DNA from 3 places in the Mesorhizobium sp. L103C119B0 genome. Region 1 is predicted to be linked to each of the others. Evidence: riboswitches for the same ligand, from Rfam matches in the RefSeq annotation. Region 1 holds a riboswitch; each other region holds the start of a gene.
The links. Region 1 has a riboswitch for cobalamin ahead of X728_RS163210 (CbtB domain-containing protein). Riboswitches for the same ligand answer to the same signal wherever they lie in the genome.

Region 1 (6,368 bases):
ACCACTCTGTAGAGATCGAGATAGTCGTAACGCAGCGCGATGTTCAGTTCGTCCAGCACGACGAGGCTGATCGAGGGATCGGCGATCAGTTCCAGCGCCTTGGCCCAGGCGGCTTCGGCCGCCTTAATGTCGCGCTTCAGATCCTGCGTCTCCCAGGTGAAACCCTCGCCCATCGTGTGCCAGACGACGCGGTCGCCAAACGCCGCGAAGGCATCCTTCTCGCCGGTGTGCCATTTGCCCTTGATGAACTGGACGATTCCGACGCGCTTGCCATAGCCGAGCATGCGCAGCGCCAGCCCGAAGGCAGCCGTGGTCTTGCCCTTGCCGGGTCCGGTGTTGACGATCAGCAGCCCCTTCTCGACCGTCTTTTCCGCGACCTCGGCGTCCTGCACCGCCTTGCGCTTGGCCATCTTGGCGCGATGGCGCTCTTCGTCTTTTGTGTCGATATCGGTCATCTCATTTCACCTTGAGCGGCAGCCCCGCCACCATCAGAAGCACCATATCAGCTACGACCGCGATCTGCTGGTTGAGCCGGCCGGCGGCATCGCGGAACCGGCGTGCCAGCGCATTGTCGGGCACGATGCCTTGTCCGACTTCGTTGGAGACCACGAACCACGGTCCGCGCGGCCGCGAAAGCACATCGGCCAGCCGCCGGCACTCCCCCTCCAGATCATGATCGGCCAGCATATGATTGGTCAGCCACAGCGTCAGGCAGTCGACAAGCACCGGCTGGTTGTCCGGCAATGCCTCGAGCGCACCGGCAAGATCAAGCGGGGCGTCGATGGTCGCCCACCCCTCGCCACGGCGCGAGCGGTGCTGCGCGATGCGCTCGCGCATTTCGCCGTCATAGGCTAGCGCGGTGGCGATATAAGCCCATGGCGGCAGCAACGCCGTCGCCAAAGTTTCGGCATGCGCGCTCTTGCCGGAGCGCGCACCGCCGATGATGAAGGTCAAACTGCGATCAGGCAAAGCTGTCGCGCAGGCTGGTCGCGGTGCCGGCGAAGCGCGCGCGCACTACACCGACAACTGCGCCGAGCACCAGCCAGAACACCAGATTGGTCAGCGTCACCGCCACCACGAACTGATGATGCAGGCCCTCCGGGATCGGCGTTACGAAACTGTCAGGCTGCGGCGCGCCGACAATATGCGGGGCGACGATCAGGACGACGGCGAGCACGGTCAGGGGCGCCGACGTGCGGAAGGTGATAAGGGCAAGACCGATCGCCGTTGTCATCACCGTTGCCCACCACCAGATCTGGCGCTGCATGAGATCGGCCGCCGGCATTGCCGGCAGTTCCGGCGGCAGGCCGAGGCCCGGCGCCAGCGTGAACACGGCAAAGCCGGCCAAGCCCCAGAACACGCCCTGGCGCCAGCTGCCGATGCCGCCGGCGAACTCGGAAACCGCCACCAGGACCAGCGCGAAGCCGATGCCGGTGACGATATTGGCGACGACACTGAAGGCGAAACGCTCGAAGCCGTCGGCCGGCGCCCAGCCTTCGTCCTCCGCCGGCGCGGCTGCTTCAGCCGGTGCTGCGCTGCTCACCGCATTTTCCGCCGGCGCGGCGGTGCTCATGGCATCGGTGTCCGCAGCGTTGGCGGCGGGCGCCGCGGCATGCTGATGCTCATGGCCGCCACCAGCCTTTTCGTAGACCTCCGCCTTGAGGATCAGCGGCACGGTGGCGTAGGCCTGCATGCAGGCGAGAGCGACACCCGCCACGAGCCCTGCGATCGCCGCGATGAACACGACGTTGCGAAACAGGTTCATGATGTCAGATCCTCGTCAGTGGCAGGGAAACGCCATCGAATGGCGATAGTCGTGCGCCGCATTGTGGACCGCATCGATATGCGAGAAACCGACAACGCCGACGACGAAAATGCCCAGAAACGCGCTAAGCACGAGCTGCATGAAGCGCGACTGCGAGGAGACGGATGCGCCGAGGGAGACGGAAGCGGTATTCATATCTTGTCCTTTCGCCCTCCACCCGAGGGCATCGAAGTCAGTTCCCTGTCGCCGGCAGGTCTCCTGGCTCGCGGATCAGCGCCCTTCCCCACCTTCCCGAGGAAAAATCCTCAGTGGCTTGGAGAGGACTACCGCACACAGTTGCGGGGGCAGCCACGGCATTGGGCAACAAGTCAGCCCTCACCGCATTCCCTCTTGGTCCCTAACGGAACCGACGACATGCATGACTATAGGCTGAAACGGCCGCATCCGGCAAACCAAATTCCGCCGGCCAACAGCGCGAATGCGCCATGCGGCGTTACGGGTTCAACGCGGTGATCCGCTCGGCAACCAGCCGCTGCAGCCGCCACAGATGGCGATCGTGAATGCCGCGCTCTTCAAGGTTTTTCACCGTGTTGTAGAGATAGTCGGCGCCCGACCCCCAGTGCCCGCAGGACGTTGCCAGCCTTTCGACGACCTTGCCCTCGTCGAGCGGCCCTGAATAGGTCAGGCCGTTGCGGTTGATGACGAAGGCCAATGCCCTGAGCGGTCCGGCCTCGCTTGCAAGCTTCAGCATGCGCGGCCGGTAGCTTGTCGGCTTCAGCGTGACTTCGCGCCGGAAAAGCCGGCCCAACTGCCCGCGCCGGTTACTTTCGGTCAGCCGGAAGGCGACGCCCTTGCATTGTCCGCCACGGTCCAGCGCCATCATCAGGCCGGGGCTGTCCTTGGTGCCGCGCCAGCGCGTCATGTTCATGCAAAAGGACCGATGCCAGCCGCGCGCCAGCGCAACGCGGTCCTCGACATAATCTATTTCCGGTTTCCAGATCAGCGATCCATAGCCGAACAGCCATAGCGGTTCGCTATCCGGGAGTTCGACCTGCAATTCATCCAGCAGCGCGTCATAGTCGGCGTCATCGAGATGCATCGCGTCCGGATCCGGCCCGGGGTCCCTGATCTCGCGCCAGCAGCGCGCGACCAGCTCCGGCGTAAGCGACATCTGTCGTGCGGCCAATTTCCGAATCCCCCCAATTTCCGAATGTCCCATGTCCACGACATGATTATGCGCCGCGCCTGCAACCGGCAATGCGGCACTCTGATTGACAAACTATCTGCCGGGGTGTCGGCTGACGCTTCATAGGAAGCCAGCCATGCATCCCAACCCGAGCGAGCGCGACCCCTATAACGGCCTGAGCCGGGCCGAACCGACGCTACCGTCATCGGCCTATTGGGATAGCGAGGCTTACCAGCGCGATCTCGACGCCATCTGGTACAAAAGCTGGCTGCTCGTCTGCCGCGAGGCCGATCTTGCCCAGCCTTTGGCATTCAGGACATTCCGCGTTGGCACACAGGAAATCGTCGTGCTGCGCGACGACACCGGCGAGTTGCGCGCCTTCCACAACACCTGCCGGCATCGCGGCTCGCAGCTTTGCCAGGAAAGCGAGGGCCGGCTGAAAGCGCGGCTCATCACTTGCCCCTACCATGCCTGGTCCTACTCGCTGCGCGGCGATCTCGTGCGCGTTCCCTCGAAATCGCTGCCAGATGGTTTCGACAAGGCAGATCATCCGCTCTACCGGGTGGCGCTGTCGGTGTGGCGCGGCTTTGTCTTTGTGAACCCTCAGCAGGCGACGGCCGGCTCCGCCGAGACCTCCTTCGATCCCGCATCCGGCGACCTCGCCAACTGGCCGCTGGAAACGCTGGTATCAGGCCATGTCCTGCGCAAGGTGATGAACTGCAACTGGAAGATCTTCTGGGAGAACTTCAACGAGTGCCTGCATTGCCCAGGCGTCCACAAGGACCTGTCTCGGCTGGTGCCGATGTACGGCCGCGGCCTGATGAGCCGGCACGACGACCCCGACTGGGTCCGCCATGCCGACAATGACGCACCGGAGTTTTCGGGTGGCCTGCGCGCCGGCGCCGAGACCTGGTCGCGCGACGGACATGCCCATGGCCCGGTCTTCCCGGGCCTGACGCCGGCCGAGCGTGCGGCCGGACAGACCTATGCCACCAGCCTGCCCTCGATGTTCATCGTCGGCCATGTCGATTATGTCAGGACGGTGCGACTGATGCCGCTCGGTCCCGAACAGACCGAACTCACCGCCGAGTGGCTGTTCGCGCCCGAGGCGCTCGCCGAGACCGACATCGACAATGTCGTCGCCTTCGGCACCCAGGTGCTGGAGGAGGATGCCGCGATCTGTGAGATCAATCAGAAAGGCCTGCGCTCGATGCGCCACCAGGCCGGCGTGCTGATGCCGGAGGAGTACGATCTGCACCGCTTCCACAACTGGGTGCGCGAGCGGCATGCAGCGCTTGAGGCAACCGCCTGATCGGCGACTAAAGCGACTTCGGCAGATAGCGCCAGGTGATAAAGCCGCAAACAGCGGCCAGAATGCCCAGCGTCACGAACACCGAGCCGAGGCCGAAAAACGCCAGCACCACCGAATAGACCAGCGGCGGCGTCAGCTCGGAAAAGTCGAGATAGGTGCGGTAGACCGCGGCCATCTGCGCCCGCTCATAGGACCGCACCGAGCGCATGAAGGCGGTCGAGCCCAGTGCATCGAGCGCGATGGTGAAGAAGGCGCCGCAGAGCAGGAAAAAGCCCGTAAGCAGCGGCGCGGTAGTGCCGACCGCGCCCGCCGCAAGCAGCGTCGCCGACATCGCGAAATAGGCGAAGGTCATGGTGCGCCGGCCGCCGAAGCGTTTTCCCGCTTTGCCCCAGAAGATCGCCATGAACAACAGCGCATTGCCGGCCGAAACCAGCAGGCCGCCGGCAAGCTTGCCCTCGCCGGTAATCACCATGAACAGCGGCCCGTAGACGAAGAACGTCGTCCAGAAGCAGGAGCGGCCGAAGGCGATCAGCCAGGCCAGCCTGAGCCTGGGTTGTGCTACGAAGCGGCCGATATTGGCCAGCGGATTGGCCGGCCGTGTCTTGCCCGGCCGGATCGACCGGTTGTCGCCCAGCCTGTAGGTCCAGAACAGCGCCAGCAAGGCCAACGCAAACACCGCGACCGCGCCATGCGCGGCATAGATGCCGTAGCGTGTGTAGAGGAAGATGCCGAGTGTCGGCCCGCCGGTCCAGGCCAGCATCGACCACGCCATGCGCAGCGATTCGGCATGCATGAAATCGGTCTTGCGGATGTGGTCCATGATGTAGAGGTTGAGCGTGATCGACAGCGCGCTCGCCCCCATGACGCGGCACAGCATGCCTGTCAGTTGCCCGGCAAGCGTGTGGGTGACGAAGAACAGCGAGCCTATCGCCAGCAGGCAGGCGCCGGCGGTATAGACCCAGCGCCGGGCAAACCTGCGGATCAACATCGGCATGAACAAGGTCACCGACAGGCCGAGCAGCGCCACGATGGTGTAGAGGATCGAGACGATCTGCTCGTTGTGCAGAATCTCATAAGCCTGGATCGGGATGACGCTCGACACCGTGGCACGGGCGAAGGATTCGACCGCATAGAGCGAGGCAAAGGTGCGCGCATCCGCCGGACGCAGGGCCGGAAGCCAGATCGGATGGCTCACAGGGGTACATTTGATCCCAAATCAGACTCGCGGCGTCAAATCTGCGCTGGCGCTTCCTCCGCCGGTAACAGGAAACCGACCCCTTCCCGGCAAAAAGCGAATTCGGCCAAAGGCTTTCCGGCTCTGGCCTAAAGCGCCGCCCGATGCAGCCGCACGGCGCGACCCGGAGCGTAGAGGGCGGCCTTCTTTTGTCCGGTGCAACCGTGATAGTCGTCTTTGGGGCTGAATCAGATCGCGAGACCATGAGCATCCATACCGCACCCCCTGGAGATCAACTGAAGCGAGATCAACCGAAGCGCATCGTCGCCATCGATGTCGTACGCGGCATCGCGCTGATCGCCATGGCGAGCTACCACTTCACCTGGGATCTCGAAAATTTCCACTACACCGATCCCGGCCTCACCGCCGTCGGCTGGTGGAAGATCTATGCGCGCTGCATCGCCTCGACCTTCCTGTTCCTGGTCGGCGTCAGCCTGTTTCTCGCGCATGGCAGGCAGATCCGCTGGACCGGCTTCTGGAAACGCTTTGCCATGGTCGCCGTCGCGGCCGCCGCTATATCGGCGGTCACGTACTTCATCACGCCGGACAGCTTCATCTTCTTCGGCATCCTGCACGAGATCGCGCTGGCCAGCCTGCTCGGCCTTTTGTTCTTGCGGCTGCCGTCCTTGCTGACGCTTTTCGTGGCAGCTTTGGTGATCGCAGTCCCCCTCTATTTCCGATCCGAAGCCTTCGATCATCCGGCGCTGTGGTGGGTCGGCCTGTCGGCGATCAACCCGCGCTCCAACGATTACGTGCCGCTGTTTCCCTGGTTCGGCGCCGTGCTTCTCGGCATCGCCGCGGCAAAGTTTGCGTCCACCACCGGCCTGCTGGCGCGGCTGGCCACGCTGGCATCGGGAAGCTGGACCAGGCC
Region 2 (6,368 bases), on a different contig from region 1:
ACAGCTTCCTGAATGGTGATGAGGTTGCCATGACTTCCGAACAGAAACAGGGCCTGGTGCTTTTCATGGACAAAGGCTGCTCGTCCTGCCATGCCGGCATCAACGTTGGTGGGCAAGCCTATTACCCGTTCGGCCTCGTGGAACGGCCCAGCGCCGAAGTCCTGCCGGACAAAGACAAGGGCCGATTTGAGGTCACCAATGCAGCCGACGATTCCTATGTCTTCCGCGTGGCGCCGCTGCGCAACGTTGCACTCACCGCGCCATACTTTCATTCGGGCAAGGTTTGGGATCTGAAACAGGCCGTCGCCATTATGGGGACCACCCAGCTCGGCGTAGTACTGGCGGACGAAGAAGTTGACCTGCTTGTTGCCTTCCTCAACTCGCTGACCGGAGAGGCACCTCACGTCGCCTATCCCATCTTACCCTCAGAAACGGCGACAACGCCCCGGCCTGTAACGCAGATCTCAGGAAAATAAGGGCCAATCGGCTGCGGACTCGCAATCGAAAATGATTGGCGATTTTTACTTGGCGACACGAATTGCGACGTCCATCTCCGAATTGGCGGGACGCTAGCGATACCCGAACCCTGCCACCTCGCCCGTAGTCTGCGCGATCAACTGGGGGCGGACAGACGCAGCACCATATATTGTCGCTGCCTGAGCGAACGCGCCAAGCAGTCTACTTTGAGAAACGACGCGTGTCCGATTTGTTCGAGGCGCGGGGCCTGTATGTCCCCAAGGAACCAATATTATAGCGTAGTGCCACATTTATATTTCTGCGGGATTAAGACACGTGCCGGAGGGAAATTGCACATTTGCGCCGAGTGGCTCATTTCCAAGAGTGTGCCGGTTTGGCATGTTCACGGCCGACAGGAGCCAGCCGGTAGCTCACCACACGGTGAGGAAGGAGAAGCCTCAGGCCACTTTCTCCCGGAGCGCGCGCGCTGCAGCGACCATGTTAATGAGGGCAGGGCGGACCTCCTCCCACTTGCGTGTTTTGAGGCCACAGTCCGGGTTTACCCACAGTTGGCCGTCGGACAGTCGCTCGCGGGCAAGCATGATTAGGTCCGAAATCTCGCAGACCTCCGGCACACGTGGTGAGTGAATGTCATAGACGCCGGGACCGATCTCGTTCGGATATTTGGAGCTCGTGAAGGCGTCCAGCAGTTCCATCTTGGAGCGCGACGTCTCAATCGAAATGACATCCGCATCCATTCCAGCGATCGCGTCGATGATCTCGTTGAACTCCGAATAGCACATGTGGGTATGGATTCGAGTCGCGTCCTTTACACCCGTTGAAGCGATCCGGAAGCATTCGACAGCCCAGTCGAGATAGGCTTTCCAGTCAGATTGGCGCAGTGGCAATCCTTCGCGAAACGCGGCCTCATCGATCTGGATCATCCTTGCGCCGGACCTTTCGAGATCCGTCACTTCGTCGCGGATGGCGAGCGCGATCTGGCGGCAGGCTTCGGAGCGGGGTACGTCGTCTCGAACAAAGGACCAGTTGAGAATGGTCACTGGGCCTGTGAGCATTCCCTTCACGGGCTTTTCCGTAAGCGACTGGGCGAATTGCCACCAGCGCACCGTCATCGGATTGCGCCTCGATACGTCCCCGAAGATGATGGGGGGACGCACGTAGCGCGACCCATAGCTTTGCACCCAGGCATGCTGAGTGAAGGCGAAGCCGGACAGCTGCTCGCCGAAATGCTGTACCATATCGTTTCGTTCGAACTCACCGTGCACCAGCACGTCCAGCCCGATCTCTTCCTGCCAACGAATTGCTGACTCGATCTCCTTCTTCAGGAAAATCTCGTAGTCGACATAACTGAGCTGGCCCTTCGCATGAGCGGACCGCGCGCGGCGTACCTGCGGCGTCTGCGGGAAGGACCCGATTGTCGTCGTCGGGAACGGCGGCAGCCCGAGCGTGCCGGCCTGGACTCTGGAGCGCTCGCCAAAAGCGCTCTCTCGTCGTTTCATGCTATGGTCAATGCTGGCGATCCGCCCCTCAACAAGCGGGTCATGGATCTTCGTGGACGTCAAGCGAGTGGCGGCAGCCTCGGCAGAAGCTTTCAACGCGGCTGCCACCGCATCCCTGCCTTTGGAAAGGGCCCGGGCCAGCAAGACCAGCTCGTCGGTCTTCTGGGCCGCGAAGGCGAGCCACGACCTGATGTCGGCCTCGAGTTCCGTCTCCATGCGCAGGTCAATCGGCACATGCAGCATCGAGCAAGAAGGCGCAATTTCGACGCGGTCCAAGGGCCAGCCGGCGACGATCGGTTTGATGCGGTCGAGAATGGCGGGCAGGTTCGCACGCCAGACGTTGCGGCCATCGATCAAGCCGAGCGAGAGCACCAGATCCTTCGGAGCGAGCCGACCCACCGTTTCCAGCTGCTCGGGAGCGCGCACGAGATCAATATGCAGGCCGGCCAGGGGCAGAGAAACCGCGGTTTCGAGATTGTCTCCCAGCGACCCGAAATACGTAGCCAGCATGATCTTCAGCTCGGGCGCGGCTTTCGACAGCTGGCCATAGGCGAATTCGAACGCAGCTCGTTCGTTCGGGTTCAGATCGAGGACAAGCGCTGGCTCATCGATCTGCACCCAGTCGGCTCCCGACAGCTTCAGCCTCTGCAGGACTTGCTCGTAAACGGGCAGCAGCCGCGGTAGGAGCGCGATGGGACCGAACCCTTCGGCACGCGATTTCGCCAGCTTGAGGAAGGTGATAGGTCCAAGGATGACTGGGCGTGTGTGTATGCCGAGAGCTTTAGCCTCGAGGAAGTAATCGACCGGCTTCGATGACGAGAGGGCGAACGTCTGATCATCATCGAGTTCCGGCACAATGTAGTGGTAGTTGGTGTCAAACCACTTGGTCATTTCCATCGCGGTTACACCAGGTCCATGAGCCTCCTCCTGGTGACCAGCGTGTCCACAATCCTCCGTCTGACCCTGGTTGCCGCGCGCCATTGCGAAGTAGATGTCAAGTGGGACCTCGCCGCTATTCCAGCCGTACCGGGATGGAATGGCCCCGACCATGGCTGCGGTGTCGAGCACATGGTCGTAAAGCGAGAAGTCGTTCGACGGGATTTTCGACACGCCGCGATCGCGCTGCTCTTCCCAGCTAGCGGCTCGGAGCGCCTTCGACGTCGCAAGAAGGTCGCCAGCGGACGATGTTCCGGACCAGTAGCTTTCGAGGGCGAATTTCAGTTCTCGCCGACGACCGAAGCGCGGCACGCCGAGCGTTGCTACAGGAATTTGCTGAGAGACAGTCATGTCATACCCCGATGATTGGGGCGTCGGTGACAAGGAAGGCGCTAGCAGGCCGGCATCAACGCCGGGTTGCAGCGGCCACCGAGACACCCCGCCCGTGGACGTAATTCGCGTGGCAGGTCTCCTGGCTCGCGGGGTCATAGCCTCTACCCGTCTTCCTGAGGGTATTCGCCTCAGTGACGTGATTGGGGTTGGCTCGCCGCTAACAGTTGCGGGGGCAGCGCCGGCATCGCACCGGCTTCCCTCTTAGCTCCGCTGCGGCAGCGCCGCACGCGAGAACCACGACACGCAGACGATCACAGCAGTTCGCTCTTTTGTCAATGACGCATAACGAAATGTTTATGTCGTTATGTGATCGCGCTTTTACGCCTTTGTCTAGCATTGTGAAATATTCAGTCTGCTGCCCGCATTCGGCATCGTGGGACGTGATCGCAAGTCAAGTCCGACGGACGCCGCGAGTTCTCCGTTACCTCAGGAACCTTACTGGCCTTCCCCAAGCTGAGCTTCTGGAAAATGCTGGTGACGATCTGGATGACGGTGAATGCCGTCATGGCAAGCACGCCTTGCACCGCTCCTCCAGCGAGCTTCACGGCAGCAGCATGGGTCAGTTCTCCGAAGCGAATGGCTGTCGCTATCAGCGAGCTTTGACACAGTTCCGCCACTGCGGTCATCGCGTCAGTAGGGCGGCTGGTTAGTTGCCGGCGCATCTACAGCAACCCAGCCCCTTCCGCCTCGCGGCGCAAATTCTGCCTTGGCCTTGGGCCGATCTGCTGGATCACCAGGCCGGCCGCCAGCGAGCCAAGGTCGCCGCAGGTCTTGAGGTTGCGGCCCTGCGTGTAGCCATGCAGGAAACCGGCGGCGTAGAGGTCGCCGGCGCCGGTGGTGTCGACCAACTCCTTGATGGCGGTCGCCTCGATGACCACGGTCTCGTCGCCGCGCACGATCACCGAGCCTTTTTCGGAACGGGTGACGGCGGCAATCTTGCAGTCCTTGCGGATCTGAGCCAGCGCCTCGTCGAAGGATTTTGTCTGGTAGAGCGACTTGATCTCGTGGCTGTTGGCAAAGACGATGTCGACAGTGCCCGAGCGCATCAGCTCGAGGAACTCGTCCCGGTAGCGGTCGACGCAGAACGAATCCGACAACGTCATCGACACTTCGCGTCCGGCCTCGTGTGCGAGCTTCGCCGTCTGCCGGATCGCCTCCTTGGCGCGCGGCGGATCCCACAGATAGCCCTCGAAATAGGTAACCTTGGCGCCGGATGCCTTGTCGGCCTCGACATCCTCAGGGCCAAGCTCGACGCAGGCGCCGAGATAGGTGTTCATCGAGCGCTCGCCGTCGGGCGTGACGAAGATCATAGAGCGCGCCGTCGGCGGCTCGCCCTTGAGCGGCCTGGTGTCGAAGGCGACACCCTGTGCATGGATATCGTGCGCATAGATTTCGCCCAGCGCATCGTTGGAGACCTTGCCGAAGAAGGCGGCGCGTCCGCCGAAGCTGGCTACGCCGGCCGCCGTGTTGCCGGCACTGCCGCCGGAGGCCTCGATCGCCGGGCCCATGCGGCTGTAGAGCAGTTCGGCGCGGCGCGTGTCGATCAGGTTCATCGCGCCCTTGATGATGCCGTTGATCTCGAGGAATGCCTCGTCGCACTGGGCGATGATGTCGACAATGGCATTGCCGATGCAAAGCACGTCATAATCCGGCATCAATGTCTCCGCCAAAAAACCCGAGCCGGCTTCTCGCCACGCCTGCCAGGCGCGGGTCTGCCCGGTGGAAATGGGCTTTCCGCTTGCCAATCCGTTCGCCGGCGGCTCTCACGGGGCGGCGAGTCCTGCCTCGCGACGCAATTCGTCCGCCCTGTCTGTCTTCTCCCAGGTGAAATCAGGCTCTTCACGGCCGAAATGGCCATAGGTCGCTGTATTGCGGTATATAGGGCGTAAGAGATCAAGCATCTTGATAATGCCTTTCGGTCTGAGATCGAACAACTCAAGAATGAGGCGCTCGATCCTGCTTTCCTCAACCCTGGCTGTCCCGAACGTGTTGACCATGACGGAAACCGGACTGGCCACGCCGATTGCGTAAGCAAGCTGCACCTCGCACACGTCCGCAAGTCCGCTAGCGACGATGTTCTTTGCGACATAGCGGGCTGCATAGGCAGCCGAGCGGTCAACCTTGGACGGGTCCTTGCCCGAGAAGGCGCCGCCGCCATGACGACCCATCCCGCCATAGGAATCGACGATGATCTTGCGTCCAGTGAGACCGCAGTCGCCGCGCGGCCCGCCGACTACGAACCGCCCCGTCGGGTTGACCAGAATTCTGATGCCTTCCGTCTCCAGGTGGGTCGGCAGGACAGGCTTTATGATTTCCTCAATGACGCCCTCGCGGACAGTCTCTTGCGAGACCTGCTCGTCATGTTGCGTCGACACGACGATGGTATCCAGCGCGACCGGGCGCAACCCCTCATACCGCACTGAGACTTGGGATTTCATGTCAGGACGCAACCAGCCAAGCTGTTGTGTCTTCCGGACATACGCCTGCCGTTTCGTCAAGCGATGAGCGAGCTGGATCGGCAAAGGCATCAGTGTATCGGTTTCGCGGCATGCGTAGCCGAACATGAGGCCCTGATCTCCCGCTCCCTGCTGGAGGTCTTGCCCTCTTCCCTCGTCAACGCCTTGGCTGATGTCGGGCGACTGCTCGGTGAGGGCATGAACGACGGAGCAACGCCGGCCGTCAAAGCCGACGGCCTCGTCGTCGTAGCCAATGTCGAGAATCGTATCGCGCGCAACTTGGCTGTAATCCACCTGGGCATCGCTGGTAATCTCGCCAGCCAGAACGACTATCCCTGATTTTACCAACGCTTCACAGGCGACGCGCGCCTTGGGATCTGTGCGGAGGATGGCATCGAGGATGGCATCCGAGATGTTGTCGGCCAACTTATCCGGGTGCCCCGCGCCAACCGATTCGGAAGAGAACACGAACTGCCTAGCCATGAATACCTCGCTTCGCGTGTTGGATGTGGTATGGGCATTTTGCTTGGCCCACCTTACTTGTCGCAGATGCCCGGGACCTCGAACGCAGCGCACAAGTCGGCAACGTCTCTTCGCACGCAGGCAT
Region 3 (6,368 bases), on a different contig from region 1:
CAGACCCGGCTGCCGGAATCGGAAAAGCCGAAATACTTACCGTTCGAAAGATCGAGAACGACGGCTTCGCCATCGAATGATTCGAAAACGATGTCCTTGCTTGCGACCGCGTAGACCCGCTGTTGCATCGCTCTGTCCCCGTTCCATGCGCCCATGAAGGGATGCGCCGGTTTCACGGTCTGCCCAGCCCTTCCTAAGTGCGTCTAAATCACTCGGCCTATGCTTGGCAAGACAAAGACCCGCGAACACAACGCCTGCGTCGGCGACCGTTGCGGCGAAGTCGACCGGCTCAAGCCTCGATTTCGAGCGCCGACAGCGGTTTCGAGCAGCAGGCAAGGATGAAACCGTCATCGATCTCGTGGTCGAGGATGCCGCCATTGTGGCTCATCTCGACTTCGCCGCAGACCTTCTTCACCTTGCAGGTGCCGCACAGGCCGAACTCGCAGGCGGCGGGAATCCGCACGCCCGAGCTGCGCGCGGTCTGCAGCACGGTCTGGCCGGCGACGCATTCGGCATCGACCTCCGAAAGCGAGAAGCGGATCGGCGTCACGGCTTCGACAGGTGCAGCGATGCCGTCCTCGACCGGGGAGGCAAACGGCGCCGGAATTTCCTCCATCACAGGCGCGGCAAAGCTCTCCTGATGGTATTTCGTCATGTCGAAGCCGGCGGCATCCAGCATGCCGCGCACGGCGCGCATGAACGGATCGGGGCCGCAGCAGAAGATTTCGCGCTCGCGGAAATCCGGAGCCAGCAAGGGCAGCCGGATCGCGTCGATGCGCCCCATATGACCGTACCAGCCCTCGCGGCTGGAACGTTCCTCGATCATGAAGCCGAGCGACAGGCCGGGCATATGGCCGCCGAGCAGTTCGAGTTCCTTGCGGAAGATGATCTCTTCGGCACGCCGCGCGCAGTTGACGAAACCGACATCGGTCCATGGCGCGCAGTCGTTCAGCCAGCGCAGCATCGACATCATCGGCGTCACGCCGGAGCCGGCGGAAATGAACAGGTATTTGGCCGCCGGGTGGCTGTGCAACGAGAAGTCGCCGGCCGGTCCGTAGGCCTTGACATGCGAACCGGGCACCAGATGGTCGAACATCCAGCGCGTGCCGATGCTGCCGGCCTGCGCCTTGACCGTCACCGCGATCGAAAACGGCCGCGATGGCGACGACGACAGCGTATAGGTGCGCATCAGTGGCCCGTCCGGTGTCGGCAGTTCCAGCGTCAAGAACTGGCCCGGCTTGTAGCGGAACCAGGTCTGGTTGTCGGAGCGGAAGGTGAAGGTCTTGACGTCGGGCGCCTCGTCGCTGACGCCGGTCACTTCCAGCACCTGCAGCCTGTCGTTCCACGGCGCCATCTGGTCAAGATGGCGATAGAGCCCAAGATCCGTCATCGCATCATCCTCCGGTCCTTCCTCGCCTGCTCCAGCTCACGCGACGCTGCGCAGCGCCGGCCGGCCGCCTTCGGCAAGGCGCGGGCCGATGAAGGCCGCGTACCATTCGACGAACTGGATCACGCCGCCCTCATGCAGCTCCGAATAGGGGCCGGGCTCATAGGCCGGCGACAGGATGCCGAAGGCGTTTTCCTCGACGATGCGGCGGTCCTGGTCGTTGGTCTCGGTCCAGACGTGGGTGAGCTCTTCAAGGTTGTAGTCGACGCCCTCGACCGCATCCTTGTGCACCAGCCACTTGGTCGTCACCGCGGTTTCGGTGGCGCTGATCGGCAGCACCCGGAAGGTGACCGCATGGTCGATCAGGATGTGGTTCCAGGTCGTCGGATAGTGGTAGTGCATTAAGGTGCCGATGCGGTCGGCGGCAACAGTGTCGGACAGGTTCTTCGTCACCGCGCGCTTTCCCGACATCGTGTAGCTGACGGCATCGCGCAGCAGCGGCGCGCGGGTGGCGCGGTATTGCCCGGCCGGATCGATGCGGAACTTGCTCGGCAGGCCCGCCGCCTCACATTTCGCCCAGTGCGCCAGCATCTCCGGATCGCTGTCGGCGCCCTGCACGCCGGTCACCGTCGGCGCTTCGGGGAATGTCTTGCACAGCTCCGGATGATTGCCGGCGCAGTGATAGCATTCGCGGTTGTTTTCCCAGACCAGCTTCCAGTTGCCCTTCTCGATGATGGTGCTCTCGAATGCGACCTTGGCTTCATTCAGCCTGTGCGGGTTGAGGTAGGGCTCTATCATGGCGCGCATCGGCGCAAAGTCGGCAGGTTCTTTCGCCAGGCAGATGAAGATGTAACCGCCGACGCTCTCGCAAGCGACGGGCTTCAGGCCGAACTGGCTCTTGTCGAAACCGTCGGCCATCTGGCGGGCAAACAGCAGCCGGCCGTCAAGCTCGTAGGTCCACTGGTGATAAGGGCAGACAAGCTTTGCCGCCATCCCCTTCTCAGTGTTGCAGACACGGCTGCCGCGATGGCGGCAGGAATTGTGGAAGGCGTTGATGTTGCCCTTCTGGTCGCGGACCAGCACCACCGGATAACCGCCGATCTGCACGGTGATATAGCTGCCGGGCTTCGGCAGTTCGCAATCATGGCCGATGAACAGCCAGTCGCGATACCAGATAAGCTCCATGTCGAGCTTGAAATAGTCCGGGTCGGTGTAGAAGGGCTGTTCCAGCGAAAAGCCTTGCTTGCGGCCGTTCAGGAGCCTCAGCATGTCGTTGCGCGTATCCATAGTTCTGTCCTCGTGGTTTAAGGACTGAACTTGGTGGTGATGGAGGAAGGATCGGACGCAGGCCGGCGCGGCGCCGGACATGCACTATCCACCTCTTGACCGCCCACCGCGATCAGTCGAGTCTAGGCATCTCGGGCTGGTTTCCGGGCTCTGGAGTTGTCCTTGCGGACCATCGCGACACCTTCCCAGGCTGCTGCCCAGTGGTCTCCCGTTGCGACTTCAACTCCACCACCGTTGCGGGGGCAGCGCCGGATTCTGACCGGCTTCCCAATTCTCCGCTGCGTCGTCACGAAGCGGCACCTGAGATGCGATCATCTAATCACGGCAGCGATCGCGACGTCGGCATGAAAGCGACATCATATCCATGCGGCGCGACACGCGCGGCATACGCCCCGCCGACCACCGAAGGGCTGAGATCCTGTCTTGCGGCGCTATCATCGCCGAATCGCTGCGGATCCAGTTCCGATCGGGGGCAAAAAGGGCTCAACGGTATCGAAAAGTTACTAGCAATCTCTAATCGAACCGAACGGTTCGTTTCTGTTGACAATGCGTGCAGGATGGTGTGAACGACGGCCCGGAAACCGACACCGGAGCGAACCACTCGGTTCGACATAAGCAACTGAAAACAATGCGATAAATGACCATAGAGGAACTTCCTGGCACAATTTCAAGGTGCAGGACCGTGGTCCACACGGAACAACTTCGTGATTGGAAACCAGCCTATGGCTTTCCCACATCGGGGCTGTCCGAACGACGCGAATTCCTCCCAAGACACGCCGCTAGACGGACAGACAAACTGGAGTACTAAAAATGAAAAAGATCATCCTCACTGCCGCAGCCGTTTTGGCGATCACCGGCAGCGCCTTCGCCGGTAGCGACAATTACGGTTCCAATGGTGCGAACCAGCCAGCCGTCTCGGTCGACAGCTCGTATACGGCTTCCATTCAGAAGCCGGCGCACGCTGACAAGCAGCCTGTCGTTCAGGGCGCCGACCGCGACCTCTACGGCAATCGCTGATCCCGACCAAAGAAGGGCGGCTAACCCGTCGCTCTCGGGATCCCAAAAAATTCAGGAGTATTTGAAATGAAAAAGATCATCCTTGCTGCCGCCGCCGTTTTGGCCATCTCCGGCAGCGCTTTCGCCGGCAGCGACAACTACGGTTCGAACGGCGCCAACCAGCCTGCGATTACGTCGACCGATAGTGGCCATACGGCTTCGGTTGAGAAGTCGGCTCCAGCCGAGCAGGCGCCTGCCCACGGTGCCGACCGTAACCTTTTCGGCCGCTAAAAGCCGGTTTCCAGCACGTGGCGGGCTTATCCGCTGCAGCTGGCGGCATCAGAAAAATTCAGGAGACTAAAATGAAGAAGATCGTTCTTGCCACCGCAGCCGTTCTGGCTGTTTCGAGCGCTGCCTTTGCCGGCAGCGACAATTATGGCTCCAATGGCGCCAACCAGCCGGCCGCTGCCGTCGACACCACCCGCACTTCGTCGACCGGCACCAAGTCGGCGGTCTACAAGCTGCTGAACTCGTCGAACGACCAACAGAAGTTCGTTCCTCAGAGCAGCGACAGGGATCGGTTCGGCAACAACTAACAGCCGAAGCTTAAAAAAGAGCGGCGGGCCTGGCCCGCCGCTCTTTTTTCATGCCTGTACGACGCAGCTATCTCAAGCCGCCTTCACTTCCACCGGCTTGAGCGAGAAGGAGTGCCCATCGGCGTCGAAGATGTGCAGGTCCCCGGCATCCGCGGTCAGTCGCAGCTTTGCCCCGCGCTTGACCTCGACATTGCCGGGCAGCTTGGTCACCAACGGCAGGTCAGCGCGGCCGATATCGACATAGACAAGCTGCACCTCGCCGAGTTGCTCGACATAGTCCACCACGCCCTCGAAAAGATATTCCGCGCCGGTGGCGGCCGACAGATCCTCCGGCCGCACGCCGAAGCTGACTGCCGCACCCTTTGCTGACGCCGGCGTTGCGATCGGCACCGTTGCCTTGCGGCCGCCGACATGGCTGACGATTGTCGGGTTGCCCGTCCTGTCGATTGTCGCCGGCAGGATGTTCATGGCCGGCGAGCCGATGAACTGGGCAACGAACAGATTGCCGGGCTTCTTGTAGAGGTCCATCGGCGTGCCGACCTGCTCGATATGGCCATCCTTCAGCACGACGATGCGGTCGGCGAGCGTCATCGCTTCGACCTGATCGTGGGTGACGTAGATCATGGTCGTGGCAGGCATCGATTCCTTGAGCTTGGCGATCTCGATGCGGGTCGCGACGCGCAGCGCCGCGTCGAGATTCGACAGCGGCTCGTCGAACAGGAACACTTTCGGATTGCGCACGATGGCGCGACCGATGGCGACACGCTGGCGCTGGCCGCCCGACATCGCCTTGGGCAGGCGGTCGAGATATTTGGTCAGCTGCAGGATTTCGGCGGCCTGCCGCACCCGCTTGTCGATCTCGGCCTTGCTTTCCTTGCCGATCTTCATAGAGAAGGCCATGTTGTCGTAGACGGTCATGTGCGGATAGAGCGCATAGGACTGGAACACCATGGCAATGCCGCGCTTGGAAGGCGGCACGTCGTTCACCACCTCGCCGGCGATCTTCAGCTCGCCGGAGGTGATCTCCTCAAGCCCGGCGATGGACCGCAGCAAGGTCGACTTGCCGCAACCCGACGGGCCGACGAAGACGATGAACTCGCCCGACTTTATGTCGAGGTCGATGCCGTGGAGAATGTGCAGATTGCCGTATGATTTCTTCACCTGTCTCAGCGTGACATCGGCCATAATTTCCTCCCAGTGATTTCCCTAGAGAACCTGGATTTCCTCAAAAAATCCAGTTTCGTCAAAAACTCAGTCGATGCGCCCGAACCAGGCGCCGTAGCCGCCGAGGCGGATGGAACCTGTGCCGGATTGTCCCGAAAAACCGTGCCCGGCCAATGGCAGCAGCGCCTGACCACCGAGATCGACCTCGGCCGGCTTGCTGGCCAGATTGAAGACGCAGACGATCTGCTCATTGCCCTCACGGCGGGTGAAGGCGACGGTGTCGCCCTCGCTTTCGATGAACTCGATGTCGCCTTTGGCCAGGGCCGGATGCTGGCGGCGGAAACCGAGAAAGCGCCGGTAGTGCTCGAGCAGCGAGGCCGCGTCGCCCTGCTGAACATTGACCGCTTGCGACAAGTGCTTGCCCGGCACCGGCAGCCAGGGCTTGGCCGTCGAAAAGCCGGCATTGCTGGCGGTTGCATCCCACACCATCGGCGTGCGGCAGCCGTCGCGGCCCTTGAATTCGGGCCAGAAGCGAATGCCGTAGGGGTCCTGCAGATCCTCGAACTGCAACTCGGCTTCGCCCAGCCCAAGCTCCTCTCCCTGATAGAGGCAGACCGAACCGCGCAGCGACATCAGCAGCGCCGAGATAACCTTCAGATAGGCGGCCGGGTCGGCCTCGTCGGCGGCCCAGCGCGAGGCCGGACGCATCACGTCGTGGTTGGAAAAGGCCCAGCACGACCAGCCGTCGCTGGCGACCTTGCCGAAGGCTTCCAGCACCTGGCGCACCTTGGCGGCGCTGATCTTTTCCGGCGCCAGGAAATCGAAGGAATAGCACATGTGGACGCGTTTGCCGCCGGCGGTGTAGGCGGCGACCACTTCCAGCCCACGCTGCGAATCGCCGACTTCGCCGACCGCGGCGGCCGCCGGATATTCGTCGA

Region 2: it holds a riboswitch for cobalamin, as region 1 does, so the genes downstream of both, metE (5-methyltetrahydropteroyltriglutamate--homocysteine S-methyltransferase) here and X728_RS163210 (CbtB domain-containing protein) in region 1, are expected to answer to the same signal.
Region 3: it holds a riboswitch for cobalamin, as region 1 does, so the genes downstream of both, X728_RS156105 (aromatic ring-hydroxylating dioxygenase subunit alpha) here and X728_RS163210 (CbtB domain-containing protein) in region 1, are expected to answer to the same signal.

Annotation. Positions count from the first base shown of each region.
Region 1 is NZ_AYXE01000002.1:74,190-80,557, reverse strand. It holds gene cobO (cob(I)yrinic acid a,c-diamide adenosyltransferase) at 1-455, opposite strand, end outside; gene cobU (bifunctional adenosylcobinamide kinase/adenosylcobinamide-phosphate guanylyltransferase) at 457-969, opposite strand; gene X728_RS163205 (CbtA family protein) at 962-1,765, opposite strand; gene X728_RS163210 (CbtB domain-containing protein) at 1,781-1,960, opposite strand; cobalamin riboswitch at 1,996-2,191, opposite strand; gene X728_RS163215 (gamma-glutamylcyclotransferase) at 2,259-2,951, opposite strand; gene X728_RS163220 (aromatic ring-hydroxylating dioxygenase subunit alpha) at 3,088-4,263, shown strand; gene X728_RS163225 (MFS transporter) at 4,271-5,458, opposite strand; gene X728_RS163230 (DUF1624 domain-containing protein) at 5,701-6,368, shown strand, end outside.
Region 2 is NZ_AYXE01000003.1:20,664-27,031, reverse strand. It holds gene X728_RS161235 (cytochrome-c peroxidase) at 1-476, shown strand, start outside; gene metE (5-methyltetrahydropteroyltriglutamate--homocysteine S-methyltransferase) at 915-3,263, opposite strand; cobalamin riboswitch at 3,357-3,559, opposite strand; gene X728_RS161250 (adenosine kinase) at 3,968-4,960, opposite strand; gene metK (methionine adenosyltransferase) at 5,069-6,244, opposite strand; gene glyA (serine hydroxymethyltransferase) at 6,298-6,368, opposite strand, start outside.
Region 3 is NZ_AYXE01000005.1:227,846-234,213, forward strand. It holds gene X728_RS156115 (PqqD family protein) at 1-128, opposite strand, end outside; gene X728_RS156110 (hybrid-cluster NAD(P)-dependent oxidoreductase) at 290-1,390, opposite strand; gene X728_RS156105 (aromatic ring-hydroxylating dioxygenase subunit alpha) at 1,427-2,674, opposite strand; cobalamin riboswitch at 2,791-2,993, opposite strand; gene X728_RS156100 (DUF680 domain-containing protein) at 3,485-3,691, shown strand; gene X728_RS156095 (DUF680 domain-containing protein) at 3,758-3,961, shown strand; gene X728_RS156090 (DUF680 domain-containing protein) at 4,033-4,266, shown strand; gene ugpC (sn-glycerol-3-phosphate ABC transporter ATP-binding protein UgpC) at 4,339-5,451, opposite strand; gene X728_RS156080 (alpha-glucosidase family protein) at 5,518-6,368, opposite strand, start outside.